One region of the Variovorax sp. GrIS 2.14 genome, then DNA from elsewhere that is predicted to be linked to it. Evidence: riboswitches for the same ligand, from Rfam matches in the RefSeq annotation. Region 1 holds a riboswitch; the other holds the start of a gene.
What was found. Region 1 has a riboswitch for thiamine pyrophosphate ahead of RCH10_RS15980 (TonB-dependent siderophore receptor). Riboswitches for the same ligand answer to the same signal wherever they lie in the genome.
Positions count from the first base shown of each region.

Region 2: another riboswitch for thiamine pyrophosphate. It lies ahead of thiC (phosphomethylpyrimidine synthase ThiC); the one in region 1 lies ahead of RCH10_RS15980 (TonB-dependent siderophore receptor).

Region 1 is NZ_JBJXIA010000009.1:87,878-103,717, reverse strand. Features, by position in the region: gene RCH10_RS16030 (hypothetical protein) at 1,434-1,910, shown strand; partial or broken gene RCH10_RS16025 (IS3 family transposase) at 2,158-2,826, shown strand; gene RCH10_RS16020 (hypothetical protein) at 2,886-4,127, opposite strand; gene RCH10_RS16015 (hypothetical protein) at 4,157-4,903, opposite strand; gene RCH10_RS16010 (hypothetical protein) at 4,933-5,508, opposite strand; gene RCH10_RS16005 (DnaJ domain-containing protein) at 5,515-5,790, opposite strand; gene RCH10_RS16000 (hypothetical protein) at 6,058-6,246, shown strand; partial or broken gene RCH10_RS15995 (IS3 family transposase) at 6,259-6,486, shown strand; gene RCH10_RS15990 (hypothetical protein) at 6,530-7,402, shown strand; tRNA gene RCH10_RS15985 (tRNA-Asn) at 7,482-7,557, opposite strand; gene RCH10_RS15980 (TonB-dependent siderophore receptor) at 7,622-9,799, opposite strand; TPP riboswitch at 9,863-9,972, opposite strand; gene RCH10_RS15975 (DUF1428 domain-containing protein) at 10,047-10,409, opposite strand; partial or broken gene RCH10_RS15970 (hypothetical protein) at 10,602-10,784, opposite strand; gene RCH10_RS15965 (VOC family protein) at 10,788-11,222, opposite strand; gene RCH10_RS15960 (TetR/AcrR family transcriptional regulator) at 11,377-12,048, shown strand; gene RCH10_RS15955 (NAD(P)/FAD-dependent oxidoreductase) at 12,134-13,204, opposite strand; gene fdxA (ferredoxin FdxA) at 13,162-13,491, opposite strand; gene RCH10_RS15945 (sulfate adenylyltransferase subunit 1) at 13,532-14,878, opposite strand; gene cysD (sulfate adenylyltransferase subunit CysD) at 14,878-15,831, opposite strand.
Region 2 is NZ_JBJXIA010000002.1:88,484-104,323, forward strand. Features, by position in the region: gene RCH10_RS04190 (aldehyde dehydrogenase family protein) at 1-728, shown strand, start outside; gene RCH10_RS04195 (extradiol ring-cleavage dioxygenase) at 741-1,649, shown strand; gene RCH10_RS04200 (fumarylacetoacetate hydrolase family protein) at 1,646-2,596, shown strand; gene RCH10_RS04205 (bifunctional hydroxymethylpyrimidine kinase/phosphomethylpyrimidine kinase) at 2,553-4,241, opposite strand; gene RCH10_RS04210 (thiazole synthase) at 4,238-5,092, opposite strand; gene thiS (sulfur carrier protein ThiS) at 5,109-5,396, opposite strand; gene RCH10_RS04220 (FAD-dependent oxidoreductase) at 5,393-6,430, opposite strand; gene thiC (phosphomethylpyrimidine synthase ThiC) at 6,443-8,338, opposite strand; TPP riboswitch at 8,418-8,520, opposite strand; gene RCH10_RS04230 (Coq4 family protein) at 8,690-9,418, shown strand; gene RCH10_RS04235 (C40 family peptidase) at 9,441-9,914, shown strand; gene RCH10_RS04240 (universal stress protein) at 9,979-10,422, shown strand; gene RCH10_RS04245 (hypothetical protein) at 10,437-10,652, opposite strand; gene RCH10_RS04250 (helix-turn-helix domain-containing protein) at 10,736-11,698, opposite strand; gene RCH10_RS04255 (carbon-nitrogen hydrolase family protein) at 11,891-12,961, shown strand; gene RCH10_RS04260 (phenylacetaldoxime dehydratase family protein) at 12,987-14,051, shown strand; gene RCH10_RS04265 (DEAD/DEAH box helicase) at 14,128-15,840, opposite strand, start outside.

The sequences.
Region 1 (15,840 bases):
GCGTCTACGGAATGACCTGCGATTGACTGCAGGGTCGATCGATCGTTTAGACAGGCATCTAGATTACGACGTTAGCGCTAATGCCTTACACGCAAACTCGGCACCATCAGCAAGATGTGAAACCTTCACATGACCTCCAGCTGAGCGAACCACCATGCGCCGCGAACCGTTTGTCGAAAACCACGCCGGAGGAGGCGGGCCCCCCGACGCGCCCGCAGATGGAAGCCGGCACTCTTCGGTACAAGCGCAATGGGATTTGGTAGAGCAAGCCTTTCATCGTGATTTCGGTGGTCGTGCTGCCGCAGGCGAGCAGTGGGAAATGATCGATCGCGCATTTCGTCGGGATTTCGGTGAAGTCGCTGCCAGGAAGATCTTGAACGGCGAGGCGCCCCGGCCGGCCCGCACTCCAGCCGGCTCGGAGTGGTGTGCGAACACAGTTGAGTCAAAGGCATCCAACTGCAGCACGAGCGGAGAGATCGCGTCACTGCAGCCAAAGCCTTTGTCCGCTGACGCGCGACGCACGGAGGACGGGTCAGAAGCACCTTTTGCGAGGCGAGTCGCGCTAGGCGGCTTGCTGCCGGGTCGGCAACCCATCTTTCTTGAGCCGTTCGAGCCGCCCAGTGGAGAACTCGATCCAAGTAAAGGACGAATTTGGTTTTCCGCTCCAGCCTTGTTAGCGGCGGGCTTCTTTGCGAGTGCAGTCGTAGCCGCATTTTTTGCGTTTTGGGGCGCGAATCCACGTTCGGACCGAGATCTGTCCCGGGCTATCACAAGCGTCGACGCTACGGCCGTGACCCCAGCCGATCAGAGCTTGCCTGCACCAGCTGGGCTACTGCTGGCACCCTCCCTCGATCCTGTTGGTGAGCCACGCAAGGCTTCACCGGAACAGAGTGAAATTACGCAGAACACAGCGTCACCTCTGGACCTGAAAGCGATTCCTCCAACATCTGATCGCTTGCCCGAGCGTGCCAACGCGCCGCCCTCTGTAAACAGCAAGGGTTCGACCGCTTATGCGCAAGGGGAGGCCCACAGTTCGACAACGTGGGCCGGACAGAGCACGAGCCGGGTGACCGGAAGGAATGATTCCCCTGCCGGCTTCTCCTCGGATGCAACGTCTCGGCGACCGGAACCTCTGCGGAGTAACGACGACCGCATTCCCTCACCTCGGCCGCCCGTCGTCATGCCCAATGTCTCTCCGGCAGTGTTGGCAGTCCGCACGCCCCAGCGCCCCGAGCCTTTTCGGGAACCCTGTGACTTTGTGAGGCGCGTGCTTGGAGACTCGCGCTGCATGGATCACGTTGGCCTACCAGCATCAGGCGGACCTTCCCCCAGCGGCTCTGCAGCTGTTACTGCATCCGGCGGAGGCTCTTCAGGATCGACCGTAGTTTCTGCAGCATCCGCCAGTGGAAGCGGTTCTGCGAGCAGTGCGTCGAGTGCTGGCGCAGCAGGAGCAGGAGCAGGGGGATCTGGCGGGGCTGGACCTGGCGCAGGCGCCGGCGGCAGCGGTGCTGGTGGTGGAGCTGGTGCAGGGGGCGGCGGGTCAGGCGGTGGAGCTGGCGCAGGGGGCGGCGGATCAGGCGGTAGCGGGTCTGGCGGCGGAGCTGGTGGTGGGTCTGGCGCAGGCGGGGGCGGATCTGGCGGCGGTGGCGGGGCAGGGGGTGGCGGATCGGGTGGTGGTGCTGGCGGAGCTGGCGCCGGGGGCGGCGGGTCAGGCGGCGGCGGATCTGGTGGCGGGTCAGGAGGTGGAGCTGGCGCAGGCGGCGGTGGGTCAGGCGGTGGAGCTGGCGCAGGTGGCGGCGGATCTGGCGGTGGAGGAGGTGGCGGTGGCGGGGCAGGAGCCGGGGGTGGTGGCGGTGGCGGCTCCGGTGGAGGTGGTGCTGGCGGGCGCTGAAGTGCCTCTTGGGTCATAGCGGAGGTGCCTCAGATGGGATCCCTCAGCTCTCGACATACCCCGCGGTCGCCGTTCTCCGTTTTGTACGTGCGCGCACTGGCGCGCGTACGCGGCGGAAGACCAAGTTTCCAAGTTGTGGTTTCCGCGTTGGTTTCCATGACCGTTCCCTGCAGGTCGGTTCATGCGGGGGAAGCATCTCAAACGCTAGGCGACCGCCGCCGCAAATGAGTGCATTCGATTGAAGAGAAAAAAGCCTCGGCCTTCTTTGCCCGCGAACTGCGATGAGCTTCCAACTCATCGAGCAGCTGCAACACAAGGACAACGCCGTGCCGGTGGAGCAACTCCGCCGGGTGCTGGAGGTCAGCCGCCCAGGCTACTACGCGGCACGCAAACGCAGGCAGATCCCGCCTCTAGTGTGCCAAGCCAGCGTGCATTTGAAAGCTGCATTCGCCGCCAGTGGTGGTGCTTATGGGTACCGTCGGATGCGGGCGTCACTGAGCAGCCAGTGCACGCACATTTGTGAGAAGGTGGTGCAGCGCTTGATGAATCATGAGCGCCTGGTCGCTGCGACGCCCAAGCGGCGTCGGTATGGTTCCTATGTGGGCGAGATCAGTCCAGCGCCAGACAACCTCGTCAACCGCAACTTCACCGCGGGTGCTCCCAACGAGAAATGGCTCACCGACATCTCGGAGTTCCACATTCCGGCAGGCAAGGTGTACCTGTCGCCCGTGATCGACTGCTTCGATGGCAAGGTGGTCAGTTGGACGATCGGGATGCGCCCGGACGCGCAGCTCGTGAACACGATGCTGGATGCCCCTATCGAGACGATCGACATCGGCAGCAACCGGCCTGTCGTGCATTCGGATCGCGGTGCCCACTATCGATGGCCGGGATGGCTGGCACGTATCGCGGATGCCGAGCTGACGCGTTCGATGTGATTACCGACGAAGCTTGGGACTCATGGCATATCCAGGGGAGCGCCCTCGCTCTATGCCTACTCGGTAATATTGCACTCTTGGCGCAGCAGCGCCAACGCATCCTCGGTGGCTTGCACCCCGTCGCTGCGCAGCACAGGCTCGGCTTCGTCGATGAAGGCGTTCCACAGGTGCAGGTAGTCGCGCCGCAGCGACACCGGGGCGTGCTGCAGCACGAACTGCCGGGGCAGATCGGCATCCAGGCCTGAGGTCCGGATCTTCTTGACCAAGGTTGCTGCGGTCTTTCCGGTCAGCAGCGTGGCGTGTTTGCCGTGCGTGGCGATGCGCAGGAACAGTGTCAGCAGCGAACTGTCGTCGCTGTGGCCCGCGGTGGCCTTCTTCCACAAGAGGCTGTCGCTGCGCTCGAAATGGTCCAGGTCAGCCATGGCGTCCTCAGACCAGAAATAGCGGCCCACGAGGGCCGGCGTTTGGTCGAAGAGCTTGCGCACGCTGAGCGTGGCATCCAGGATCCGGGGCATGTCCTGCACGACAGAAGCCCGCACGGACTGCACCACCGCCAGGTACTTCGCCGGCAGGTCTTTGGGCAAGCCCATGGGGACCGGCGCCGCCGGGTCATCGGCCCGCGACGCGTATTTCGTACGCAGGCCCAGCACCATCTTCTCGAACGCGGTCCAATCCGGCATGGCGCTGCGCCGGCATGCGCGCACCAGCAGCGCTGTGCGCATTACGGCCTCCGCGTCCTTGCCGGCATCCTCCAGGTCATCGGCATCCAGGCCCAGCTGGGCCGCCATCCAGACGGCTGCTTCCACCAAGGTCGTAGCGAGGCTGCGCGCGGCGCGCTCGGCCTGGTACTCGGGCAGGCTGCGCAGGGACCATTTGGCAAGCAAGGGGATGTGCTTGTCCTTGAAGACTCCGTGCTCCTGCATGCCGAAATGGCTGCTCTGGGGCATGGCGATCAGCGCCTTGAGCATGTCTGAGCCGCCCTTGGAGCGCGACAGCAAACTGTGGTCGCGCAGGGACTCGGCGGCCTGATTCAGGTCGCCGCCGGTCGAATGTTCCAGGTACAAGCTCACCAGGTTGATCAGCCGGTCCCTGGCTCTTTCCAGGTCGGGCCGCAGGTACTCGGTGCCGAAATAGCGTGCGATCTGCACCATGCCCTTGGGCGCTTCCTGGCACATGGCGGCCAGCTTGGCGGGTGCGATGATGCCGTGGCGCACGCCGTGCTGCAGGGCCTTCTCGAAGAAGGGCCGCTCGTCGAACAGAGCGACTGGCTGGGGGGCGATATGCGAGGGCGTGGACATCGTGGATTCAGGCGCTGTGGATGGGGCCGTCAGATCGCCGACTCTTCCTCGTCGTCGCGCGCCGCCGGTGTGCCGTGGCCGCGGTCGGTGTCGCGGGTCTCCACGCGCGTGTCTTCTTCATCAGTCTCTTCCTCGTTCCCCACGCCGAGGTTATGGGCGCGCGCCTGTGCACGCAAGACGAGCAAGGTCTCGGTGAACAGGTCGGGGCACTCGTAGCGCATGCGCCAGGCCAGCTCCATCCAGTCCTGGTCGGCGACCTCGTCCAGATGGACCCTGGGGTTGAGGTAGGCCGACGCCAGCAGCTCGGACTCCGACATCATCTCGCCGTCTTCTTCATCGGTGTCAAAGTTCCCGCTGCGGGCGAAGGATTCGATGCGCGCCCACTTCTCGGCGAAGTAGTTGGCCATGGCTTCGCTGCCGCCCTCCAGATCGCCCACGGCGGTCAAGAACGCCACTGGGTCCGCGTCCTCCCGGAAGACGATGGCGTTCACCATGCCGCGCAGGTGCGTGTGGGTGAGATCCTTGTAGCGCTTCTCGATGACGATGGCGTGCGCGAACTGCGCGGGGGTGACCAGCAGGCTCACAACCGACTCGCGGGACGGGTCGTACTCGCGCATCACTGCCAGGATGTCCTTGGGCTCCAACTGGTCCAGCACCACCATCAGCGCGCTGTCGCCCTCGGTGTCGGCCAGTTCGGTGAGGGCGGACTCGGCGCCGGCAATGTCGCCTGCGGCAATCAGGCTCTGGGTCTTCGTGATCAGGGTGAGGTGGTTCATTGCGGTGGGTGCTTTGCGCGCGGGGCAATTCAGTCTTTGCGGTCGAAGCCGTGCTCGGCCATCCAGTCAGCGCGGGCGTCCTCGCGGGTCTGGCCATCGGCGTCGTCCAGGTCGTCGGCCGACAGCGGATGGCGATCGTCCGTGTCGTGCTCGGCATCGGGGTTGTCCGCGTCTTCTTCGCTGTCGTCCTGGTCGCCTGTAAGGACTGGCGCATGCCGAGTGCTGCCCGCCATGTATTCCAAAGCGGCAGCCACGCTCAGGAAGTTGTCACCGGCGGCCTGCTCACGCAGCAATTGCACGGTGGCCTTGGCCCAGGGGGCGATGTCGATGCTTTCCCGCAGGCTCTCCCACGCGGTAAGGTCTCCGGACTCGCAGGTCAGCAACTGGTCCATAGCCGGCGTGGACGTGAAGTGGAAGGCCTTGTGCAGCAAGACCGCCACCATCTCGGGAGCGACTTCCAGCATGTTGACCAGGAACGCCATCTCGCTGCGCCGCTCGGCCAGCCGCCGGTCCAGCACGAACTGCCCATCGGAGTCGTGGCGCATGTCGTCGAGTTCTGCCAGGTAGGAGGAATGCAGATTGCGGAAGAAGGGGGATACGTGCATCGAGGCCTAGATGAGCCGGTGGAAATAGTCTGACCAGATCCCGCGCGCCGTTTCGATCGGATCGTCGAGAAGATTACGCTTGCGGTTGTTGTCGTAGGTCTCACGCTTGGCCTGGTCGCCGAGGATGTCATAGGCCTCCTGTACAACGCGGAAACGCGTGGCGGCATCCGGGGCAGAGCTGCGGTCCGGGTGGTGCCGGGCGGCTTGGCGGCGGTAGGCCTTCTTGATGTCCGCCAGGCTCGCGCTACTACTGACACCCAGGGCGAGATAGTGGTCTTGCATGCGGTGCCTTCGTGCGTTACGGGTGTCACGGCGAACCGCAAAAGGCGACGATTCTGCATGATCTTTGGTCAGAAGCCCGGTGCTGGGTGACACGGCATTGGCTTCGCCTTGATGCCAGGCCTTCTTTCAAGGTCCGATTGATGCCTTAGTCTCGCGGATGCGCTGCCGACGCTCGCTGGTCGTCGGCCTGATAAACCGCGGAGGTATTGCAGGCTGGGTTCGGAGCCCGGTGCAGCCCGTGAACTTAAAAAATCAGCCTCGAGGGCGATGAACGCCCTCTGGACCATCGCCATGGTTCGAATGAGAAGTGATGCCCGCACCCGCGACTACGTCGTCAGGCGCACCGAAGAGGGCTTGTTGAAAAAGGAAATCCATCGCTGCCTCAAGCGCTACATCGTTCGCGAGCTTTACCCGCTGATCCTTGCCGACTTGGCGGACTCCGTGCGCCCCGCTTGACATAGGAGCGTCAACGCCTTGGCCGAGACCATCAACGGACTCTACAAAGCCGAATTGATTCATCGCCGAGCATCGTGGAAGACCAAGGAGGCCGTGGAATTCGCGACGCTCGAATGGGTGTCCTGGTTCAACAATCAGCGGCTGCTCGAACCCATCGGGTACATCCCGCCTGCAGAAGCTGAGGCAAACTACTACCGGCAACTCGCCAGTCAAGCCACCACGGTGGCGGGCCTGACTTAAACCAATCAGCCTCCACGAATCCCGGGGCGATTCAAGGCGCCAAATGAATCTTCTTACTCAGGTCATTGACGCAATAAGCCGGATTCCCATTGCGGTGTGGGCGGCGCTAGGAACAGCGCTTGTCTCGTATGTCACGATGAAGGTCAGCAACGGCCACAGCGCGCGGCAACTCGCCTTGCAACTCAAGCATGACTCCGAAGAGAAGGCGACAGAAAGAAGGGCCGCACTCAGACGTGACGTTTATCTACCAGCTGCAGAGGCGACTGTGCACCTCAACGGCCGGATGGGCGTGCTGCCGCAGTTGGACTTTACAAGGCTCGATGCGCAACTTGAACTGGCCAATTTTTCGGCCGCAATGATCAAGCTGCAGTTGGTCGGTGAACCAGCTACCGCCGAGTTTGCAAGCGGAGTTCTGTCCGAGTACGGCGCGGCCTTCATGCGCTGCGTCCCGAAGGCTGGAAAAATCCAGTTGGAGCGAGCGCATGCGGCCACTCAAGATTCCCTACACAAAGATGCGCACTTGCAGGTAAAGCGAGTGCTCGCCGAGATGACGGCGTACAACGAATCAGGCGAGGTCGATCCGGACAAATTTCAACGATTACAGCGATCGTTCGATTTCTTCTCCAAGCAGGCGCAGAGCCATGCTGAAGCGCGGCAGGGTCATCAGAACACAGGGATCGCACTGCAGATGGCGTACCTACAGCATGTGGTCGCCACTATGAAGAGCTTGAACGACAAATTTCTCCCGCTCTTGGTTGCGGTACGGCACGAGCTGGGGTTCGGCGGAGAGCTAGCGCAGTTTCAGCAGATGCTTGAGCGACAAACCGCGCGGATGGAAGAGGCAGTGGCAAGACTACCCGGCGAAATGAAAGTGCTCAAAGCTGCAGGGCCTGCTGTTGAACGCGCTGCTGAGTAGGTGCTGAGTACCGTACAGCCAAAAAAATAGCCCACCCTATGAGGGGTGGGCTAAGTAGCTGCTAGGTATAGCAAATTCTTGGCTCCTCGACCTGGGCTCGAACCAGGGACCTACGGATTAACAGTCCGGCGCTCTACCAACTGAGCTATCGAGGAATACAGCCTCAGATTATAGCGTGGCTTTTTCGGGCTTCCTGGCTGGGGCTCACGCTTCGTCGCATTACAGCGACGCGGTGAACGCGAGCCTCAGCGTACGGGGTGCGCCGGGGAACAGGTAGACGTGGCCGAACTGGTAGGGGGACTCTTTCCAGTAGCTGCGGTCGGCCAGGTTTTCGACGCCTACGGTCCAGCTCGTGTTCACGTTGTTGAGCTTGGTGTCGTAGCGCAGCGCGGCGTCGAAGCGGGTCCACGACGGCAGCTGGATCGATCCGTCGGGCAGCACGTTGCGTCGGCCTTCGTGCGACATCAGCAGTTGCGTGCTCAGGCCAGGCACGGCGGCGAACTGGTAACCGACCAGCGCGCGCACTACCTGGTTGGGCACGTTGGTCGGATGCTGTCCGTTGGCGGCAGGGTCTAACGTGCTGTCGCGACGCTTGGCGTCGATCAGGGTCACGCCCCCGCCAAAGCGCCACGGTCCTGTTGTCCATTGCGCATTGGCTTCGAGTCCGCGGTGCACGGCGCGGCCGTCGTATTGACCGTTGCACAACGCGCCGCTGGCGTCGCAGCTGTCGAGGTTGGTCATCGGCCGCGAGATGTCGAAGTACGCCACTTGCCAATTGAGGGCACCGTCCGCCACGTTGCCGCCGCCCTTCAGGCCGATCTCCCACTGCTTGGAGGTGAGGGCGGGCAAGGCTTCGCCGGCATTGCTGTACTGCGACGCCCTGTTCGGCACGATCTCCGATTCGACGCCTTTGCCCCAGCTCACATAGCCGAGCAAGCCGGGCTGAAACGCGTAGCTGGCCGCGACCCACGGGGTGGTGATGTTCTGGCTGTACTGCGTCGGGTCGGAGCCGTCGGTGCGCACGCTGCCGCGACTGAGGTGCGTGTAGCGCACGCCGAGCCATGTCGTGAACTTGTCGTTCCAATGGATGGCGTCTTGCACCGTGTACTCGGTCGAGCGCTCGTCGCGATTGGTGTTGGGGATGTCCATCGTCGGGTCGGCCGGCACCACCGCCGTACCGAAGATGTTGCCGGTGCCGACGTAGTTGTAGGCCTGGTCTTCAAACCGGTTGCGCACGCGGCTCTGCAAGATGCCGAAGCCGAGCTCGTGCTTCACGCTGCCGGTCATCACGTTGCCCTTCAGGTTGACTTGGCCGGCGGTCATTCGACGTCGTTCGTTTTCGCTCCTGAAGTCGTAGAAGTCGAAGGTACCGTCGGAGCAGTAGCGGTCGTAGTTGCCTTCGGCGCTGCAGCCGAAAGCGTAGGCCAGGCGGTCGTCGGTCTTGAGGCGCTGCTGGCCGATCTGCGCACTCCAGCGCCAGTCGGCGTTGATGGCCTGCGTGAAGCGAAGGCTGCCGGTCAGCGCATTGAATACCGAGGGTTGGGACCACGGCTGGTTGTTGAGGTTGAGGCGCGGATTCGGCACCGAAGGCAACACGTTGCCGAGCAGGCTGTAGCCGTTCTGGCTCGGCTGCGCCTTGTGGCTGTATTCGATCTCCGCTTCGAACAACGAGTCCGGCGTGATGCGCCAATCCGCCGCGAGCGAAAAGAGGTTGCGGTTGCCGTCCAGGTTGTGCGTGAGCGGCTTCAGGTTTTCGTTGACGGCATTGAGCCGGTAGCCGAACTGCTTGTCGTCGCCAAAGCGGCCGCCGAGGTCGACCGCGCCCAGCACGCTGCCGCGGCTCGTCGTTTCGATGCGCACTTCGCGCAGGTCTTGCGATGTCGGCCGCTTGACGACGTAGTTGACCAGCCCGCCGGGGGCGCTGGTGCCGGCCTGGATGCCGCTGGTGCCGTGCAGGATCTCGACGCGCTCCTTGTTGTCGAGCGGAATCGACGTTTCGGCGCTGATGGGCAAGCCCTCGCGCCGGTAGTTGAAGCGGTTGTCCAGCACAAAGCCGCGCACCGTCAGATAGTCCCAGTAGCCGGCCGCGTTGTAGGCATCTGTCACCGACGAATCGAACTTGGTGAGGTCGGCCAGTCGGCGTGCGCCACTGTCCTGGATCTGCTTGCTGCCGATAACAGTTGCGGTGATGGGCAACTCGCGCAAAGGCACGTCGCCGAATCCGCTGATGTCCGCTTGCACCGGTGCGGTCTGGTCGTTCACGGTGATGGCGGGCAGCGTGGTTTGCGCCTGGCCGCTCGCGGCCGCCATCAGGAACAAAGTGGCCAACGCCTGGGGAACAGGCGCGGTGCGCCATCGGGGGCCAGACTTCTTCTGGGCGGAACTGCGGGGTGCCATGACGTTCTTCCGACGTGATGGCAGGTCGGCTTGCGGAGCTTTCTGCAGACTGAGAGAAGTGCTGCGGCTCTGAACATGCTTCCCTGCGCGAGGATTACCTCAATCAGGTTCAAAGGGACTTTCTCAGTCTCGGCGCAGAAAAGAACTGCGCGTCAACACCCCTAGCGGCCTTGCGCCGGAACGCGAGGTGACCGAATTCTAGCGACAGAAAAGCAAGGGCGAGTCGTGTTGCGACCCGCAACCCCGATCAGAGTTCGACGAGTGTCTTGAAGCCGCCCCAGATCATGCGTTTGCCGTCGAACGGCATCGCCTTCGGGTCCATCATGTCAGCCAGTCTCGGGTCTTTCATGACCTTGGCGTTGACGACGTCGCGCTGCTTGCGCGAGCTGAAAACGATCCACGAGAAGACGACCGTTTCATCGTCTTTCAGCTTCACGCTCTGCGGGAACGACGTGAGCTTGCCGGGCTTCACATCGTCGGCGGCGCACTCGATGTACTCGAGCGCGCCATGCTCTTTCCATATCTTGCCGGCCTTGCGCGCGAGGCGCCGGTAGGCATCCAGTTTGACGGTCGGAACCGGAACGACGAATCCATCGACATAGCGAGCCATGGCAGAACTTTCTGAACGAGGGTTGAGAGGGGAACTTGAAGAGGTAGTGGAGGGGCGCCGTCATGAGGACGGGGTGGTCGACGAGGACGGCGATGCCGCCGCCGACGGCGAGGCCGTGCGCAGCCACGCCGCGCCGATCACACCGGCCGCCGCCGCGAACAACGCGCCGACCGTAAATGCCTGTCGATAGCCCGCATTGACGACCCACACCAACGACGTCTCGGAGAACTTGAGATCGGCGCGGATCGAAGGCAGCGCGACATTAACGATGGTCGTGTCGAGCACGATCATCAGCACGCCGAGGCACAGAACCATCAGCGTGAGCCAGCGCTTGCGCGAGTCGAGCGAACTGCCAAAGCGGGGAATGCCGCTCATGTTTCAGGTCGGCGATGTCGGATTGGACAAGCCGGCGTTGACCATCCACGGCGTTCCGAAGCGATCGACCGTCATGCCGAATGCTTCGGCCCAGAAGGTCTTGCCAAAGGGCATGCGCACCTGTCCGCCCTCTGCCAGCGCATCGAACACGCGCTTTCCTTCGGCGACATCCGGGTAGGTGAGGGTGACGGTAAAGCCCTTCATGCCGTCGTATGGCATGCCGGAACCGTTGTCCGATGCCATCAGCACCTGGCCGTCGACCACGAGTCGCGCATGCATGATTCGCTCGGCAGTACCGGGCGGGAATTTGGTGGCGTCGAAGTCGGGCATTTCGGCGTGCGTCACCATCATTTCGAGCTTGCCGCGAAGCGCCTTCTCGTAGAAGCGCATGGCTTCGGCGCAGTTACTTTCGAAGAAGATGTAGGGCTGGATATTCATGGCGATGCTCCTTGGGTTAAGGAAAAAAGATCCGGGGAAATGTTGACGTTGCAGGTGACGGCGAAGCGTGTTGTGTTTCTTCGAATCTGATTTTGTGTACGCCGTACACAATAGAATAACAAAGAGAATGGACGCTGTCCACATGGAGAAAGCAATGCGTCCCCGCGAACACCTGGTGCCGCCCGACCCGATCGTCGTTTCCGCGCCGGCGCGCAGCACCTATCGGCATGGCGATCTGTACCGTGCCTTGCTCGACGCCGGCATCGAGCTCGCTCGTGCTGGCGGCCCCGACGCTGTGGTCTTGCGTGAAGCGACCCGGCGCGCTGGCGTGGTCCCCAACGCCGCATATCGGCACTTTGCGAGTCGTCAGGAGTTGCTGCAGGCCGTCCGCGCTGCGGCAGTCTCCGCAGTAGCGGTTGCCATGGAGGCTGAACTCGACAAGGTGCCGCGAAGGCTGAAGGGCGCCGCCGCGGCACGCGCCGCCTTGCGGGCAGTGGGCACCGGATACATGCGGTTTGCGCTGGCGGAAACAGGCCTGTTCCGGATGGCTTTCGTTGCGCCGGACAAGATCGACATCACGCATGAAAAGGAAAAGGCCGGCAACACCGGGCTCGATCCTTTTCAGCTGCTTGCCGCAGCGCTTGACCAGATGGTCGAAGCCGGCGTGTTAGCTCCCGAGCGCCGGCCGGGTGCTGAGTTTCTGGCTTGGGGTGCCGTTCACGGGTTGGCGATGCTCACCATCGACGGCCCGCTGCGAGGGATACCGGCGGTGCAGGCAGAAGCCATGGGCCAGCGGCTGCTCGACATGGTGGAAAAGGGAATCTAGCGGTAGTGGCTGACCCTAAGGCCCGCCTTCGCAGTACCCATTTCTCGTAGGGCCCTTTTCGTGGAGACGCACTCCATGCACCGGTTCAGCGCGGGTGATCGACACCCAGCAGGGTGTGCAAACGCGTGCTGGTCGTCGTGTACTGCAGCGGGATCGACTTGCCCGGAAACACGATTTCGGCTGCGCCCCAGGCCGCCAGTGTCGCCTCGTGAAACCCGCAGACGATGAGCTTCTTCTTGCCTGGATAGGTGTTGATGTCGCCGACAGCGAACACGCCGCGTTCGCGGGTTTCGAACTTTGCCGTATCGACCGGCACTTGCTTGCGTTCGAGCGCCAGTCCCCAATCGGCAATGGGCCCGAGGCGCGGCGAAATGCCGAGGCAGGCGATGAGCGCATCGAGTGGCAGATCGACTGTTTGCGCGTCGGGTGTCGTGATCTGCAGACGGCGCTCGTCGAACGCAGTCGGTTGACCGACGCTGAAGCCGAGCTTGCCATCGGCTACCAGCATGCGAAAGCGGGCGACGGTGGCTTCTTCGGCCTGAAACCCGTCGCGGCGATGCAGCAGCATCACGCGCTGTGCGATGTCGATCAGCCGAATGGCGGTGTCGAGCGCAACGTCGTCACCACCGTTCACCACCACCGTCTTGCCGGCAAAGCCAGTCAGTGATTCGGGGTGATAGAAAAGCCGTGTGCCTTCGAATTGCGCGATGCCGTCGATGGCGATGCGCTTCGGCACAAAGGCGCCGACACCGCCTGCAACGAACACGGTTTTCGCCAGAAATGCGGTGCCGTTGGAGGTGCTCAAAAGGAAGCGGTTGTCCGCCTGACGTTCTAGCGTCGCTACCTGCTCGCCGAAGTGAAACTCCGGCTTGAACGGTGCGACCTGCTGCAACATCGACTGCGCAAGTTGACGACCGCTGGTAACTGGCGTGCCCGGAATGTCGTAGAGCGGCTTGTCTGCATACAGGGCCACGCATTGCCCACCCGCAGCAGGCAGCGCATCGACGATGTGGCAGGAGATTTCGAGCAGGCCAAGTTGGAAGGCCTGAAACAGCCCGACCGGGCCGGCGCCGATGATGAGGGCGTCGGTCTCGATCGGCGTGCCGAGAGTGGTCAGCGCACCAGCTCCCCGATCTTGTCGGTCTTGTCTTTCCAGTCGTCGGCGTCGGCCGGCGGCGGCTTGCGCTTGGTGATGCTCTTCCAGCCGTCGGCCAGTGCCAGCTCGGCATTGAGCTTGATGAAAGCCAGCTGGTCTGCCGGCAGGTCTTCTTCAGCGTAGATCGCGTTGACGGGGCACTCGGGAATGCACACCGCGCAATCGATGCACTCGTCCGGATCGATCACCAGCATATTGGGACCCTCACGGAAGCAGTCGACGGGACACACGTCCACGCAGTCGGTGTATTTGCAGCGGATGCACGATTCGGAGACGACGTGTGTCATGTTCTTTTGAGAGGCAAAGCGATCGGGGAAACCCTGAATTTTAACTGGCGGGTTGCACCAGCACTGCAGCCGAGGTCTTGTTGGTGGCGGTGTCGACCAGCACCAGCGAGCCGAGGGCGCGCGATTGCGAAAACGGCAGCACAGCGAGCGGCTGTTGCAACGCCAGCACGATGTCGCCGATGGCGTTGGCTTCCAACTGCGCAGTCGGCTCGGATTCGAGCGTCGTGATGTTCACTCGGTCGATGATGCGAGCGACCTTGGCCTTGACCCAGCGATGCCCTTGCAGCGCCCAGTAGATGCGGCCGGCCACAAGCGGTTCATCGTCGAGCCAGGCGACGGTGGCGGTGATTTCCCGCACCGGCTCGAAGGCGTCGGGCGCCAGCAGCCAGTCGCCGCGCGACACATCGAGTTCGCGATCCAACACGATGCCGGCGCTGTGGCCCGCATGCACGGTCTTCGGCTGACGCGTATGGCTCAGCACCTGCGCAACGGTCGCGGTCTGGTTGCTCGGCAGCAAGGTCACGCGCTGGCCGGGCTCGACGTGGCCGCTGGCGACCCGGCCCCAGAAGATGCGGCGGCCTTGCGAGGTGTCGGCCGATGACGAGAACTTTTCGACCCACTGCACCGGAAAGGCAAACGGCACGGCTTCGTCTTGCGCGGTCACCGGCAGTTGCTCCAGCAGTTCGAGCAGGGTCGGACCGCTGTAGCCGCACCAGTCGGCGCGCTCGGTGCAATGCGTCGCGACGTTCCAGCCCTTCAGCGCGGAGATCGGCACGATGGCCGCGACCGCCACACCGGCCGCTTCGGCAAAGCCGTTGATCGCCGACGAGATACGCTCAAAGGCGAGATCGGCATCGTCCATCGCGTCAAGCTTGTTGACCGCGAAGACGATCGACTGCACGCGCAGCAGGTTGCACAGCAGCGTATGCCGGCGGGTTTGCGGCAGCAGGTCCTGCTGGACCACTTCACCGTCGAGCACTTCGCCGGCCCATCCCAGCTTGGTCGCATCGACCAGCACCACGGCGGCGTCGGCGGCCGAAGCGGCGGTAACCATGTTGCGGGTGTATTGCTCGTGTCCGGGCGCGTCGCCGATGATGAACTTTCGCTTGGCAGTCGAGAAATATCGGTAGGCCACGTCGATCGTGATGCCTTGCTCGCGCTCGGCCGACAAGCCATCGGTCAGCAACGCAAGGTCGGTTTCACCACCGCGCTGCACGCCTGCCAGCTGGTCTTGCAGCACGGTCTTGCTGTCGACCAGCAACCGGCCGATGAGCGTGCTCTTGCCGTCGTCGACGCTGCCGCAGGTAATGAAGCGCAAAGCCGTACCGGTGTCGCCCGCGTGGTTCAGGACTTCGGTCAAGTCAGGTGCGAGGGTCGTTGCGTTCATCAAAAGTACCCATCTTTCTTGCGCTTTTCCATGGAAGCCTCGGACGTCATGTCGTCCATTCGCGTGGCGCCGCGCTCGCTGACATTCACCGTCAGCGTTTCGATGACGACATCACCCGCATCGGCTGCCAGGCTGGCGACCGGGCAGGTGGTCGTGATGTCGCCCACGGTGCGAAAGCGCACGTCGCGGACTTCGACTTGCTCGCCGGCGCGCGGCGGCGTGAGTTCGGTCACCGGCACCAGCAGGCCGCGGCGCTCGACCACTTCACGCTTGTGCGTGTAGTAGATCGAAGGCAACTCGACGTTCTCGCGCTCGATGTATTGCCAGACGTCGAGCTCGGTCCAGTTGGAAATCGGAAAGACTCGAAAGTGTTCGCCGGGTGCGTGCCGCGTGTTGAAAAGCGTCCACAACTCCGGGCGTTGATCCTTCGGCTGCCACTGCCCGAACGAGTCCCGGTGCGAAAAGATGCGCTCCTTGGCGCGCGCCTTTTCTTCGTCGCGCCGGGCACCGCCGATGAGCGCGTCGAAGCGGAACTCTTCGATGGCTTCGAGCAGCGTGACCGACTGGTGCGCGTTGCGCGACTCGCCCGCATGCGCCAGACGCACGGTGCCGCGCGCCATCGAATCTTCGACGCTGCGCACGATCAACTCCGCTCCTAGCTCATTCGCACGGTGATCACGAAAGGCCGTCACTTCAGGGAAGTTGTGGCCGGTGTCGATCATCAGCAGCGGATAAGGAATGCGCCCCGAGCCGAACGCCTTTTCGGCGCACTTCAACAGCACCAGCGAATCCTTGCCGCCTGAAAACAGGAGGGTGGGACGCTCGAAGGCGCCGGCGACTTCACGCAGGATAAAGATCGTCTCTTCTTCGAGCGCATCGAGTTGGGTGTTGGAAAGGCGCGCGGGAGAGTGCATGTCGGGGAGCAGCAGATCGGCTTCGGTACGGGCGTTCATCGGGAGGGG
Region 2 (15,840 bases), on a different contig from region 1:
TCGTGCCATGCAGCCTCGAACTCGGCGGCAAGTCGCCCTTCATCGTGCTCGAAGATGCCGACCTCGACGGCGCGGCTGCGACGGGTGCGCTGATGTATCGCAACGCCGGTCAGGTGTGTCTCGCGGGCACCCGCTTTCTCGTCCACTCGAAGGTCGCCAACGCCTTCGTCTCGCGCATGCGGGCGCATGTCGAACAGCTGACCGTCGGCGATCCGCGCGAGGCTGCAACGGAAGTCGGCCCCATCATTCATCCGCGCCAGGTCGAGCGCGTGAAAGCGTTCGTCGAACGTGCCGTAGCCGACGGCGCCGAGTTGCTGTGGGGCGGCGCAATGCATCCGTTCGGTGCGCAGTATTTCCAGCCGACCATGCTCACTCATGTGAAGCAGGATTCGGAGATCGTGCAGAACGAAGTCTTCGGCCCGGTGCTCACGCTGCAGACCTTCGACGACGACGAAGAAGTCATCGCGATGGCCAACGGAACCGACTACGGCCTCGGCGGTGTCTGCTACGGAGAGGTGGCGCATGCGACCGCCATTGCCATGCAGGTCGCGACCGGTTTCATCTGGGTCAACTCCTTCGGCATCCGCGATCTGGCGGCGCCGTTCGGCGGCATCAAGCGCTCCGGTGTCGGACGCGAAGGTGGCGACTGGAGCTTCGAATTTTTCTGCGACGTGAAAGACGTCGTCGTGCCGAAGAAGCCTTTCAAGGCCAGCTTCAGCCACCGTTGAAAGGAGAACGACATGGCACAGATCGTCGGCGCCGCACTGGTGTCGCACCACCCCGGCTTGATGCAGGACGACGACTTCCGCGTGAAGATGGGCGACGGCGCGGACTCGGACCTGATCGCTGGTTACCAGCGCCTGCGCGACCGCATCGACGCGGTACGGCCCGACACCTTCGTGCTGTTCGATACGCACTGGTTCACGACCGGCTATCACCTCATCGACGGCGGTGCGCACATGCAAGGCACCTACACATCCGACGAGATGCCCTGGTACCTGCACGGCCAGCACTACGACTACCGCGGATCGCCTGCGCTCGCGGAGCTCATCGAAGAGGTCGCGGTGGAACAGGGCGTGATGAGCAAGGCGATCTATGACGAAGCGTTGCCGCGGCACTACGCGACCATCAACGTAGTCAACAAGCTTGTGCACGGTGAGCGGGTGGTGTCGGTCAGCACGTGCCAGAACTGCCAGCCGCGCCACTACCTCGAGTCGGGCCGCGTCATCGGCGAGGCGATCCGGCGTATGGACGCCGACATCGGCGAGCGCGTGGTGCTGCTGGCTTCAGGGGCGCTGAGTCACAAGTTCAATGAGATCGACTGGGTGCAGAAACATCCGCGGATGTACCACGAGACCAACGTGTCACGGCAATCGAACGTGGCGGCCGACAAGGAAGCGATCGCGCTGCTTGCGCAAGGACGGCACGACCTAGTCCTCGACCAATGGGACAGCAAGTTTCGCCCGCTGCCGTGGGAAGGTTTTGGCGGCCATTACCTGCAGATGATCGGTGCGCTCGGTGGCGCCGATTGCCGCAGCAAGGGGACCGCGTTGTCCGACTACGAGAACGCACGCGGTACCGGCAACGTCCACATGTGGTTCGACATCGAGACCACCGAGGCGAAGACAACGCAAGAGGCTTTAGCATGAGCAAGTACCTGCACGAATTTCCGTTCGCAGAACTGCCAGCGGTGATGCGCGGCCCGCGGGTCGAGCGCCGCCGTGTGCTGAGCCATGGCTCGCCGTACTGGGGCACCGTGATCGACGGCGACACGCTGCGACTCGACGACGGTCGCGACGTCGCGCTGGCCGATGTCACGCACCTGCCACCGTGCGAGCCGACCAAGATCATCTGCGTGCACCTGTCGTACAGCTCGCGCGGCATGGAGACGCGCAACAAGGCCAAGCCGACGGAGACGCCGACCTATTTCACCAAGCCGCCGACCGCGATGAACGCGCACGGCGGTGAACTCGTGAAGCCTGCCGACTGCAGCTACCTCAACTACGAAGGCGAGCTCGCCGTCGTCATCGGCAAGGTATGCCGCAACGTGACGCCCGACGAAGCCTGGGACTACATGCTCGGCTTCGCACCGGCGCTCGACATGGGACTGCAGAACTTTCGCGACACCGACCAGGGCTCGATGCTGCGCGTGAAGGGCGCCGACGGGATGCTACCGATCGGCCCGGGCCTGGTGACCGGCGTCAACATCTTCGACCAGACCTTGCGCACCTACCGCAACGGCCTGCTCGTTCAGGAGGCCCACATCGGCGACGAGATGGTCTGGGGACCGCACTACATGGTGGCCGACATTGCACGCCACATCACGCTGATGCCCGGCGACGTGGTGCTGACCGGCACGCCGTGCCATTCACGATCGGTCGATCCGGGCGACACCGTCGAAGTGGACATCACGGGCATCGGGCGGCTGACCAGTCATGTGGTCGCGGGCTCGGTGCCACGCGCTTCTGCGCTCGGCGTCGGCCACGCACCGACCGATTCAGACGAAGTGCGGCGCGTGGCGATGGGTCACGATCCGCGGGTGCCGGATCGCTTCAAGGACAACTACCGGGCGGCGGCGCAAGTCCCCAACCGTTAGGCAGGCTGGGGTGCGGCAGGGGCAGCAGCGACTCTTGCTGAGCTTGCTCCGGTCGCTTGTGCTTCTTCAATGCCGTGGTTGCGACGCCTTCGCGCAATGCCGTCGCCAGCACCGGCACGGTGGTCGTCGCGTCGACACCCAACGCGCGCACGACGCACACGCCCGACACACCGCACGCGGCCGCCTCACTCACCTGCCCCGGCTGCAAGATGCCGCCAATCGCAACGACTGGCGCACCGGCCATGGCGTTCCACCAGCGCAGGTTGTCCAGCCCTTGCGGGCGCCACGGCATGTCTTTGGTGAGCGTCGGCCACACCGGCCCGCACGCCACGTAGCGCGGCGCCAGGGCACGGGTCCGGCACAGCTCCCACAGACTGTGCGAACTGATGCCGAGTGCGAGTCCACTGCGCAGCAGCTCGCCGCGACCCGCCTCACCCAGCGCCAGTAAGTCGTCCTGCCCGAGATGCACGCCGCTGGCGCCCAACTCCTGCGCCAGCGCCCAGTGGTCGTTGATGAACAACTCGGCATTCGCCGCGCGGCAGGCCGCCACGCTGCGCGCGATCTCGTCGCGCAGCTGCGCAGTGCAACGCGCGTCGGGCGGTTGGGCCGGATTCGCTAAATCGGACAGCGGCGGCGTCTTGATGCGCAGTTGCACCGAGCGCACGCCCGCGGCCAGTACCTGCCGCACACGTTCGGCGCTGTCGACGATGGCGTAGAGACCCAGCAACGGGTCGTCGCTGCGGCGTGGTGCCGCGAAGCAGGCCGCCTCGCCCCACGACATGCGCGGCAACAGCGCAGGGTCGGCGTGAAAGCCCGGCCGCGCGATCACCGGTCCTGCGCCGGTGCCCGCCGCATGACCGCTTTGGAGCGCCTGCGTGGTCGCCATCTTCGCAAGGACGAGCGCATCGGCCGCGACGTAGCCGAGTGCCAACGCTGCGGCAACACTGCTCGCGAAAGTGCAGCCGGTGCCGTGGTTGTGCGTCGTGTCGACACGCGGCGATGCGAGCCAGCCGGCGGCGTGCTCGGTGTCGATCCAGTCGAGTGCCTCACGCTCCGCACTCTGCACGTGGTCCGTGCTGTCGCCGCCGGTAATGCAAACCGCCGCAGCGCCGCACGCGCGCAGTCGTCGGGCGAGTGCCGGCACGTCGCTGCGGCCAGCGTCATCGCTATCGCCAAGGCCGCTGTCTTGCGCCTCCAACAAGCGATGCGCCTCGCGCACGTTCGGCGTGACGACCGTGGCGCGCGGCAGCAGCAGATCGCGGTACGCCCGCAACACTGCCGCGTCGGCGAACTGCGCACCGGTGCTCGCCCCCAGCACAGGATCGACCACCAGTGCGACAGGGCGCTCGCGTCGCAGCAGGTCGATCCATCGTGCGACGCATTCCACTTGCGCCACGCCGCCCAGCAGGCCGGTCTTGATGGCGAGTGGCGGCATGTCGGCGGCAAGCGCTTCAAGCTGTGCATCGAGCCACGCGACCGGCAGCGGCTCGATGCGCGCGACAGTGCGCGAGTTCTGCGCCGTCACGGCCGCGACCACCGGACACAGGTGCACGCCGAAGGCATCGGCGGCGCGCTGATCGGCTGCCAGCCCCGCGCCGCCGCCACTGTCGGTGCCGGCGATGCTCCAGATCACCGGCGGCCTCATCGCGCGACCTCGCCGATCAGAAATGGTTGCCCACCCACCGGCGTGCTGGCGACCGCGAAGTCTTGCCGTGCCATGACGCCGGCTTGCCAGCCACCGCGCCCGGCCTCGACGGCATGCCGAAACGCACCGGCCATTCGCACCGGGTCGCGCGCTTGTGCGACCGCAGAATTCAACAGCACCGCGTCGAAGCCCATCTCCATCGCCAATGCCGCGTGCGAGGGCGCACCGAGGCCGGCGTCGACGATCAACGTCGCGTCGGGCAGCCGCTCGCGCAAGGTGCGCAGGGCCCAGGGGTTCAACAGCCCCTGCCCCGAGCCGATCGGCGCGCCCCACGGCATGAGCACGGCGCAACCCGCATCGAGCAATCGCCGGCAGGTGACGAGGTCGTCGGTGCAATACGGCCACACTACGAAGCCGTCGCGAACCAGCGTCTGTGCAGCGACCAGCAGTTCGGCCGGGTCGGGCTGCAGCGTGTGCTCGTCGCCCACGACCTCCAGCTTGATCCACCGGGTGTCGTACATCTCACGCGCCATGTGCGCCAGCGTGACCGCGTCGCGTGCGGTGCGACAGCCGGCGGTGTTGGGCAACAGGCGGGCGCCCTGTCGCAGCAGTGCCTCGCGCACGATCGTCATGAAGCCGTTGTCGCCACCGCCGCCATCCGTTCTTGCCATCGCCCGCTTCAGGCCGACGGTGACGACCTGCGTACCAGCGGCAGCGATGGCGTCGCGCAGCGTGTGCGGCGATGGATAGCCGGCTGTGCCGAGCAAGAAGCGGCTGCGCATCTGCACGCCATCGACCGTCCAGAAGTCGTCGGATGCAGTGGCGGCGGGTTGCGTGGGTTGTTCTGTCATCACAAGTCTCCGCGGCTCAGCCGCCGACGATGGGTTGAAAAAACAGCACGACATCACCGCCTTCCAGCACGCGCCGGTCGCGTTGTCCGCGCGGCACGAAGTCGCCGTTGATGGCCGTGCCCATGGCCAGCGGCGCGTGGCCCAGCGACTGCATCAATGCAGCCAGCGTTGTGCCGGCAGCGACTTCGCGAGGTGCACCGTCGAGTTGCACGGTGATCGTTGCGATTGGCGTGCCGGTATGCATGTCGGTTTGGGTGGCGTCGGTCACGCGGTTCAGGTCGTTCATGTCAGTCATGTCGTTCATGCAGCAAGCGCCTCTTCCACCAACGCTGGCGCCAGCAGCCAGCCATGCCTGAACAGTCCGTTGATGCGCACCAGTCCGTCGCGCACTTCCACCACCGGCGCATGGTCCGGTAATGCGGGTCGCAGGCTGCGGTCGAGCCGCAGGATGCGTGCTTCGGCCAGTGCCGGCAAGACGCTGTGCGCCGCGGCCATCAACTCGACCGCGCTTTGCAACGACACCGGTGAGCGGTCTTCGCTTTCGATCTCGCTCGCTCCCACAATCACGACGTCGCCGGGCCGCGGCACGACATAGACGCGGTGCCGAGGATGCAGCAGTCGGACGGGCCGCGTCAGCCCGAGTCCCGGCGCATGCAGCCAGACAGTTTCACCACGAACGCCGCGCACCGGCAAGGCGGGCCGCGCGCCCACGCCGCGCACGTCGAACACCGTGTCGAAGCGCTGCCAGCCGAGTCTCTCGACGTGCAGGGCGCCGGGCTCGAGGTCGGTCACGCGGCGCTGCCAACACCAGCGCACACCGGCCGCGCCGTCGTGCAGTGCCGCCATCGCGGCGGCAGCGTCGATCTGCGCTTCACCCGGCAGCAGCCATGCATGCGCCACGCTGGCGAGCGCCGGTTCGAGCACTGCCAATGCGGCTGCATCGAGAGTCTCTGCCGGCATCAGCCCGGCGACTTCGTGGTTGCCAAGGCGGGCGAGCACGCGCTCGGCGCTGCCCTTGTCGGCGCGGTGCGCGAGCATCAGACTGCCGCGTTCCGCGAAGTGCGGCGGCCCCGGAAGCTGCCGCACGATGTCGCGCCAAAGCCCGATCGAACGCAGACCCCGCACGGCGATGTCGGCGGTCGCGTTGTCGAGTTCGGCCAGCGGGCTCAACATGCCGGCCGCGGTGAAGCCGGCGGCACCCTGGCCGTTGAAGCGCGCTACCGCGTCGTCGGCCGGATCGAACACCGTCACCGCATGGCCGGCGCGCGACAGCTGCCAGGCGAGCAAGCGCCCGAGCAGCCCGGCACCGGCGATGCCCATGCTTTTGGCGTGCGCCATGGAAGGCGCCACTCAGGCCTGCGGCACGATCGGAATGTAGAGCTCGCCGCCGGCTGCCTTGAACTCGCTTGACTTGCTGGCCATGCCCGCATCGAGCGCCTGTGTTTCGGTCAGGCCGCGCAGTGCCGCGAACTCGCGCACCTCCTGCGTGATCTTCATCGAACAGAATTTCGGGCCGCACATGGAACAGAAGTGCGCGACCTTGCTGCTGTCCTTGGGCAAGGTCTCATCGTGGAATTCGCGAGCGGTGTCGGGGTCGAGACCGAGGTTGAACTGGTCCTGCCAACGAAAGTCGAAGCGCGCCTGCGACAGCGCATCGTCACGCGCCCGTGCGCCGGGATGGCCCTTGGCCACGTCGGCCGCGTGGGCTGCGATCTTGTAGGCGATGATTCCCTGCTTCACGTCGTCGCGGTCCGGCAGGCCCAGGTGTTCCTTGGGCGTGACGTAGCACAGCATGGCGGTGCCGGCCCAGCCGATCATGGCCGCGCCGATCGCGCTGGCGATGTGGTCGTAGCCCGGCGCGATGTCGATGGTCAACGGGCCGAGTGTGTAGAACGGCGCTTCGTGACAGGTCTTCAACTGCTCGTCCATGTTGGCCTGGATCAAGTGCATCGGCACGTGGCCCGGTCCTTCGATCATGGTCTGCACGTCGTGTTTCCAGGCGATCTTCGTGAGCTCGCCCAGCGTGTGCAGTTCGGCAAACTGGGCTTCGTCGTTGGCATCCGATGCGCAGCCCGGGCGCAACGCATCGCCCAGCGAAAAGCTCACGTCGTAGGCCTTCATGATGTCGCAGATGTCTTCGAAGTGCGTGTAGAGAAAGCTTTCCTTGTGGTGCGTGATGCACCACTTGGCCATGATCGATCCGCCACGCGACACGATGCCGGTACGCCGCCCCGCCGTCAGATGGATGAAGCCCAGGCGCAGTCCGGCATGGATGGTGAAGTAGTCGACGCCCTGCTCGGCCTGCTCGATCAGCGTGTCGCGGTAGATCTCCCAGGTGAGGTCTTCGGCCACGCCGTTCACCTTCTCGAGCGCCTGATAGATCGGCACGGTGCCGATCGGCACCGGGCTGTTGCGCACGATCCAGTCGCGCGTGGTGTGGATGTTGCGGCCGGTCGACAGGTCCATCACGTTGTCTGCGCCCCAACGGATCGACCACACCAGCTTTTCGACTTCTTCCTCGATGCTCGAGGTGACTGCCGAATTGCCGATGTTGGCGTTGATCTTGACCTTGAAGTTGCGCCCGATCGCCATCGGCTCGACTTCGGGATGGTTGATGTTGCCCGGGATGATGGCGCGGCCACGGGCCACTTCGTCGCGCACGAACTCGGGCGTGATGATCTTCGGGATCTGCGCGCCCATCGGGTTGCCGGCGAGGCGTTTTTCGCGCGCGGCATCGGCCATGTACGGCGCCATCCATTCGCGCTTGCCGTTTTCGCGCAGCGCGACGTATTCCATTTCCGGCGTGACGATGCCGCGCCGCGCATAGTGCATCTGCGTCACGTTGCCGCTCTGGCCGGCACCGGTGCGGGCGCGCCGTGGCGTGCGTTGCAGCGAGGCGGCGCCGGCACGCAATTCGGCAATGCGCTGGGCATCGCGGTCGGCATGCGTCGCCCCGTCGTCCAGCGCCAGATGCAGGCGGCCTTCATAGCTTTCGGTGTCGCCGCGCTCGGCCACCCACACATCGCGCACGCTCGGCAGTCCGCGGCGCACGTCGATGTCGATCGTGGCATCGGTATAAGGGCCGGAGGTGTCGTAGAGCGAGACGCGCTCGCCATTGGTTAACGCCACCTCGCGCACCGGCACGTTGAGGTCTGGGCGGCTGCCGGCGATGACGCCTTTGGTGGAAGCGGGAAAGGGTTCGCGGGTGAGCGCGAGAAGAGACGCGAACTTGTCGATGGCATTCATGCGGGGCACTCCTGGTTGCAAGACAACGGGTGCTCCGCGATGGCTCCGGGGCGGCGCCCGTCATCGGCGGACGGGCACACAGGGGAGTCGCAGCTCTTCTTACGCTGGTATGAACCAGATCAAGTTCGCGGGTTCGGACTGACCATCTCAGCACGCGCTTGCGTGCACCCCGGAGCGGGACCGATTCTGGGCATGGTGCGCGCGGAAGTCAACCAGCAATGCCCAGCCTGACGGTCTTCCACCGCAACGTTGGGGCGGTGAAAATAAGTCCTGCCCGGAGACCGCGAGACTGCACAGTGTCTCCTCAGTGACTTCTCAGTGATTGCGCTGTGGGCTGTTCAAGAAAAAACCATGACGACTTCAGCATCTCCCACACCGTACAAACGCGACTTCCCGACAGCGTTCGGCGCCATTCGCAAGCTGCTCGCCGATGGCAACGACACGACACAGGTGTTCGTCATCATGCGAGCGCTCAACGGCCCGGTACCGCGCCATAACTACGCTCGCTTGATGCACACGCCGGCTGGCAGAAAGCTTGCCTACCGCCGCGTCGAACTAGCGGAGCGATTCTCCGATCCGGCCTTCATCGCGAGCTTTGCGCCGGGCACCGTCGGCGCCGAGTACCGCGCGTTTCTTGAACGAACCGGATACAGCGCCGCCGGTCTGGCAGAGATATCCAATCTCAACCGTGAGCCGCTGGTCGAAGACCCTTACGCATGGAGCGCAAGGCGCACGCGCGACGTGCACGACATCTGGCACGTGCTCACCGGCTACAAGGCCGACGAGAGTCTGGGTGAAGCGGCGCTGGTCGCGTTCAGCTTCGCCCAATCGGGCGGACTGGGCTGGGCCTTTATTGCGTTGGCTGCCTCCTTGAAGAGTCTGCGCGTGACTGGAAATTCCGTGTTCGCGCGTGCGGTGATCGAAGGCTGGCGCAACGGCCGCAAGGCGGCGTGGCTACTGGGTGAAGACTACGAGTTGCTTTTGCACGAGCCGCTCCCCGCAGCGCGCGAACGCCTCGGCATCGCGCCTCCGACCCGCTATGTGTCGGCGCAAGGCGTGCTGGCCGAGCATCTCGCCTGATGGCGCTCGTTCGATGACGCCTATGCGGCGGCTTCCCGGCTCGGCGCTTCTCCTAGCCGCCGCATTGCTCGCGGGTTGTGGCAGTCAGCAAACTTCAGCGCCCCGCGCGCCACGCGCCGCGCTGTCATCGGAGCAAGCCAACGACATCGCGATCCATGCACTCGGCCTGGTCGGTACGCCCTATCGATACGGTGGCAATACGATCGAAGGCGGCTTCGATTGCAGCGGCCTCATCGGCTATGTCTACCGCTCCCGCATGGGCGCCGCGCCGCCGCGCACGGTGGCGCAACTCTCCGACTTCGGCGATCCGGTAGCGACACGCGAACTCCGCTCCGGCGACATGGTGCTTTTCGGAAGCGGACGGCCGACGCATGCCGGCATCTACGTCGGTGAAGGGCGCTTCGTGCATGCGCCTTCGACTGGTGGTGAAGTACGGCTCGACCGGCTCGACGGTCCTTACTGGTCGAGGCAGACGCTCAAGGTGCGGCGGCTTTGATGTGCGTCAAACCCGATGACATCGCTCGGCCGCAAGATCGCGCCAGACACTTGAGGATCGATCCATGTTCAAACGCATTCTTGTAGCCACCGACGGCTCTACGTTGTCGAAGAAGGCCGTGCGCGCTGCCATCACGCTGGCGGCGCTGCACGACGCGCAACTGGTCGCGCTGACCGTCGTGCCGCGCTATCCGACGAGCTACCTCGATGGCGCGATGGCGTTTTCTGCCGAGGAGATCGCAACCACCGAAAAGCGCTGGGCCGATTCCGCGCAAGCCGTGCTCGACGACATCGTTACGGCCGCCAAGGCCAAAGGCGTGGACATCAAGACCGCGACCATGAGTTCCGATCAGGTGGCCGAATCGGTGATCCGCGCGGCACGCAAGCATCGCAGCGAGCTGATCGTGATGGCATCCCATGGCCGCAAGGGGTTGAAGCGGTTGCTGCTGGGCAGCGAGACGCAGCATGTGCTCACGCACTCTTCTCTGCCGGTGCTGGTGCTGCGCTGAAGCTCATCTGAACATCAAGGAAGCAGCCGCTGCCACAACGGCTTGCGCTTTGGCTCCAACGCCTCCAACGTCCCGTTGATGGTCGTCGCGCCGGCGAAGCGACGTCGCGCTTCCTCCTCGTGCGCTTGCGCCACATGACGTGCCCCCTCGTCGCCATGCATGACCGCGCGGCGCCAGTTCAAGGTGCGCGCGATGAGGTCTTGATCTGTGAGTTGGTCGGGTTGTGTCATGCCCGGATTGTCAGTTACATATCGGTTACAAATAGGGAACTTTCGCACGGCTGAAGGCTAAAAGCGGGCTGTGCGCATCAGCATCATTGCATCCGTGAATTACGCCACTCGCGCGGTGAACAACCGAAGCGCTCACGGAACGCGCGGCTGAAATGCGCAGCGTCGTTGAAGCCTCGCGCATAGGCGATTTCGCCCACAGGCCGACCGACCAGCCGTGGCTCGAGCAGGTCTTTGCTGCATGCTTCGAGCCGGCGTTCCCAGATGTATTGCGAGGCGGTGAGCGGCTCGCTCTTGAAGACCCGATGGATGTGGCTGGCCGACACACCGAGCTCGGCGGCCAGGCTGCTCACGGACAACGTCGGGTCGGCCAGTTGCTCGTCGATGCGGCGCTTCACGCGAGCCAAGTGATAGGCCGTCAGATTGCTGAGGCCGGGTGCGCGCGCCGCCGGCAAGGTCTGCAGACCCGCGACAAGAATGCTCTGCACGCCGTTGGCCACGGCGAGCGCTGAAGCCGGCTGCAAGGTGTCGATGTCTTCTCGCAGCGTCCGAATCATGCCGAGCAACAGGTGCCCGGCGCCTTCACGGCCGGACACCGTCGTGGCGGTCAGTGTTTCGGTGTTGCGCAGTTCGCTGCGCAGACGCTCGCCCGGCAGCTTGAGCACGATCTGCTCGAACGCATCGTCGAAGCGCAACTCGTAGGGCCGAGTGCTGTCGTACAGCGCAAAGTCGCCGGCCGACAGCACCGCGTCGCGGCCGTCTTGCCGCACCATCCCTTTGCCCTTCGCCTGGATGCTCACCAGAAAATAATCGTCCGACGAGCGCGCAATATGGCCTGCGGTGCGTGTCACGTTCTGTGCGCTCGACGTCACCACCGACACGTCGAGGCTGGGCAGCGTGTGCTGCCGGATGCTGCCTTCGAAATTGCCTGCCTCGTCCGGGCGCACCGGATCGCATCCGAGCTGCACGTAGACGTTGCAGATCATGTCGGTCCAGTACGCGAGTCGCTGGTTGCGGGGAACCGCGTCGGTGCTGAGCAATTGATTCATGGGTAACTCCCGAAGTGCGGTCCAGAAGTGCGTTCTCGAAATGCGTTCTGCCACGCTGGAACAAGAACGCCGCGCGTGTCGGACAAAGTGTTTGCTGGCGGCGAACTTACGCTTCAAGCAACCCGCATGCCATCGCGCAAACCCGAAGCGCACGGCGCGGCCGATCCTTCCAACCCGCCAGGAGAAACCAACATGCCCCGTGCTGCCCATCCCAAGTTTCGCGTCGCTGCCGTGCAGGCGGCGCCGGTGTTCCTCGACCTCGACGGCACCATCGACAAGACCATCGACCTGATGGCCGACGCTGCCGCGCAAGGCGTCAAGCTCATCGCGTTTCCGGAGACCTGGCTGCCCGGCTATCCGTGGTGGATCTGGCTCGATTCACCAGCGTGGGGCATGCAGTTCGTGCAGCGCTACAACGACAACTCGCTGGTGGTCGGCTCACCCGACTTCGATCGGCTCCGCGATGCGGCGCGCAAGCACAAGATCTGGCTGTCCACAGGCTACAGCGAGAAAGCTGGCGGTAGCCTCTACATTGCGCAGATGCTGATCGACGACCAGGGCAACACGGTACAGACGCGCCGCAAGCTCAAGCCCACGCACGTCGAGCGCACGGTGTTCGGCGAAGGCGACGGCTCCGACCTGACGGTGTGCGAAACAGCGATCGGCAATATCGGCTCGCTCTGCTGCTGGGAGCATCTGCAACCGCTCAGCAAGTACGCCATGTACGCGCAGAACGAGCAGATCCATTGCGGCGCATGGCCGAGCTTTTCTCTCTACCGCGGCGGCGCATACGCGCTTGGAGCCGAGGTCAACAACGCGGCAAGCCAGGTCTATGCGGCGGAAGGCCAGTGCTTCGTGATCGCACCCTGTGCCACCGTGTCGCCGGCGATGAGCGACCTGCTCTGCACCGACGCGGGCAAGAAGCAGATGCTGCTCACCGGAGGCGGCTTTGCGCGCATCTACGGCCCGGACGGCTCGCCAATGGGAACCAATCTCCCGGAAGACCAGGAAGGCCTGGTCATCGCCGAAATCGAACTCGGAATGATCTCGCTCGCCAAGGCGGCGGGGGACCCGAGCGGGCACTACTCGCGACCCGACGTCACGCGCCTGCTGTTGAACAAGACACGGCGTGAGGCGGTGGTTTTCGAGCGGACGGCCGAGCGCGAATCGGGTGCGTTCGAGGTGGCTGCGCCGGTCGCCCCTTCGCCCGCCGTTGCCGCGGAATCCACCTCGCCAGGCGCGCGCGTCCCGCTCGCTGCCTGACCGCAACCGAGCCACGGAGCAACTCATGGAATCCGCCATCGCAGAGCATTTGAAGTGTCCGCGTACACGGCATCGCCGGGTCGAGGACGACTACGCACCGCCCTATCCCGTGTGGTCGGCGCGTGCCGCGCCGTCGGTCACGCAGGTCGTAATGGGCTACTTCGGCGTGCAGTCGCGCGGCGTCGCGATGCAGGGCAAAGCCTGCGCCGCACTGATGAAGATCGCTGCTGGCTTCGCGCTTGCCGACGGACCGGGTCATCACGACCTCACGCACTATGTCGATGCCGATGGCTTCGACAATATGATCGCCATCGCGTACTGGAACGACACGGCGAGCCATGCACGCTGGTGCGCGACTCCCGCAATCGATGCATGGTGGTACGACGACGTGCGGCTCACCGAAGGGCTCGGCTACTTTCGCGAGATCGCATCGCCGCGTGTCGAGCACTACGAGACCATGTTCAACACGCCCGATCGCTTCGAAGGCGTCGGCATGGTCATGGGCAAACTCAGCGGCGAACTGCAGGAGCACGGCTACTGGGGCTCGATGCGCGACCGCATTCCACTGTCGCAGACCGATGCGATGTCGCCGTCGGGCTGGCGCGCGATCGTGGCCGGTGCGCCGCTGCCAGGCCAGCGCGTTCAAGTCGCTGGTCACCAGAACATCGCGATGATCCGCTCCGGTCAGGAATGGACCGACACCGCGGGCACGGAACACACGATGTATGTCGAAGAAATGGAGCCCGTGTTGCGCGAAGGCATGGACTTTCTGCGCGACCGGGGTTTGTCGATCGGCTGCTACAGCAACCGCTACATGACCCATCTCGACGCCGCGGGTGCGCCACTGCAAAAGTCGTTCGGTCTCAGCTATTGGCGGTCATTGGCAGACATGGAACGCTGGGCCGAATCGCATCCGACGCACGTGGCGATCTTCGGCGGCTTCATGCGCTACGTGCAGGCGCTCGAGTTCCAGGTCAAGCTGCGCGTGTATCACGAGGTCTCGGTTTTGAAGGCGGACGAGCAGCGCTACGAGTACATCAACTGCCATGCACGCACCGGACTCATGAACGGCTTGCAACATGCGAGTTGAGTAGACAACGAAAGGCCCGCCGTCTTGCGAGGGCGGGCCTTTCGATCAAGCGCCATTGCAGGCGCTGACATTCGGTTTAGCGCGTCGGCTTGAACGGAGCGCGCTTGGCAGCTTCGCGAGGAACGAACACCTTGCCGGCACCACCGTGGCCAGCGCTTGCGCCGCGGGGCGCGAAGCCCTCGCTGCGACCACCGCCAGCACCACCGCGCGGTGCGCCGTCGCCGAATCCGGGCTTGCGACCGTAGCCGCCGCCATCTTCGCGAGCGCCGCCACCGAAGCCGGCATTGTTACCGCCGCCGAAGCCACTGTTGCCGCCAATGTTGCCCTGGTAGTTGCCACGCGGGCCCGGTGCGCTCGGACCACGCGGAGCGCGGTCGTTGAAGCCGGTCGCACCAGCGTAGTTGCTGTTGCCGCCACCAAAGCCGCCGCCATTGCCGCCGCCGAAGCCACCACGATGGCCGCCAGCGCCACCACCGCCGCCGAACTTGCGGTCACGCGAATGGTTGTCACGGCTGTCGCGGGCACCGCCGCGGAACTCGCCCATCGGCGGGCGCGATTGCGGCATGCGCTGTTGCGGTTCCAGACCGGGGATGGTCTCGGAGTTGAACTGCTGACGGCTGTACTGCTCGATGTCCATGATCTTGCGGCGATCGCGGAATTCGGCGAACGTGATGGCCAAACCATCGCGCCCTGCACGGCCGGTACGACCGATGCGGTGGGTGTAATCCTCGGCCTTCATCGGCAAGCCGAAGTTGAAGACGTGGGTGATCGTCGGCACGTCGATGCCGCGTGCGGCCACGTCCGTTGCCACCAGGATCTGCACCTGGCCCTGGCGCAGTGCCATCAGGCGACGATTGCGCAGGCCCTGGCTCAGCGCGCCATGCAATGCCACGGCGCTGAAGCCGGTTTGCTGCAGGTCGGCGGCGAGGCCGTCGCACTCGACTTGCGTGCTGGCGAACACGATCGCCTGGTTGATGGTGGTGTCACGCAACCAATGGTCGAGCAGCTTGCGCTTGTGCTGGCTGTTGTCGGCCCAGAACAGCACTTGCTTGATGTTCGCGTGCTTTTCTTGCGGGCTGTCGATGGTGATGCGCTGGGGTTCGCGCATCACGCGCTGGGCCAGTTGCTGAATGCGCGGCGCGAAAGTCGCGCTGAACATCATCGTTTGCTGACGCCCGATCGTGAGCTGGTTCACTTCTGCGAGATCGTCGGAAAAACCGAGGTCGAGCATGCGATCGGCTTCGTCGACGACCAGGAACTTGACCTGATCGAGCTTGATTTGCATCGAGCGCTGCAGGTCGAGCAAACGACCTGGCGTAGCGACGACGAGGTCGGCGTTCTGCAGCTTGGCGATCTGCAACTGGTAGGGCATGCCGCCCACCACGTTGGCGATGCGCAGGCCGCGGCAATGCTTGACCAGCTCGATGGCGTCGTGTGCGACCTGCTGCGCGAGTTCGCGCGTCGGGCACAGGATCAAGGCGCCTGGCGTGGCAGCCTTGAAGTTGCGGTTGCTGGTCGGGTCTTTGCGCTTCGGCTTCTTGAGCGGCGCTTCACCGCGGGCAGCAGCTTCAGCGGCCTGGCGCTGAAACTCGGCCTTGGCTTCGGCTTCGGCCTCTGCCTGGCGCTTGAGCAGCGTGTGCAGCACAGGCAGCAGGAAAGCGGCGGTCTTGCCGCTGCCGGTCTGGCTCGACACCATCAGGTCGACGAAACGTGCAGCGCCGTTTTGATCGACATCGCCACCCATGGCGAGCGGAATGACCTTGTCTTGCACCGTGGTCGGCTGGGTGAA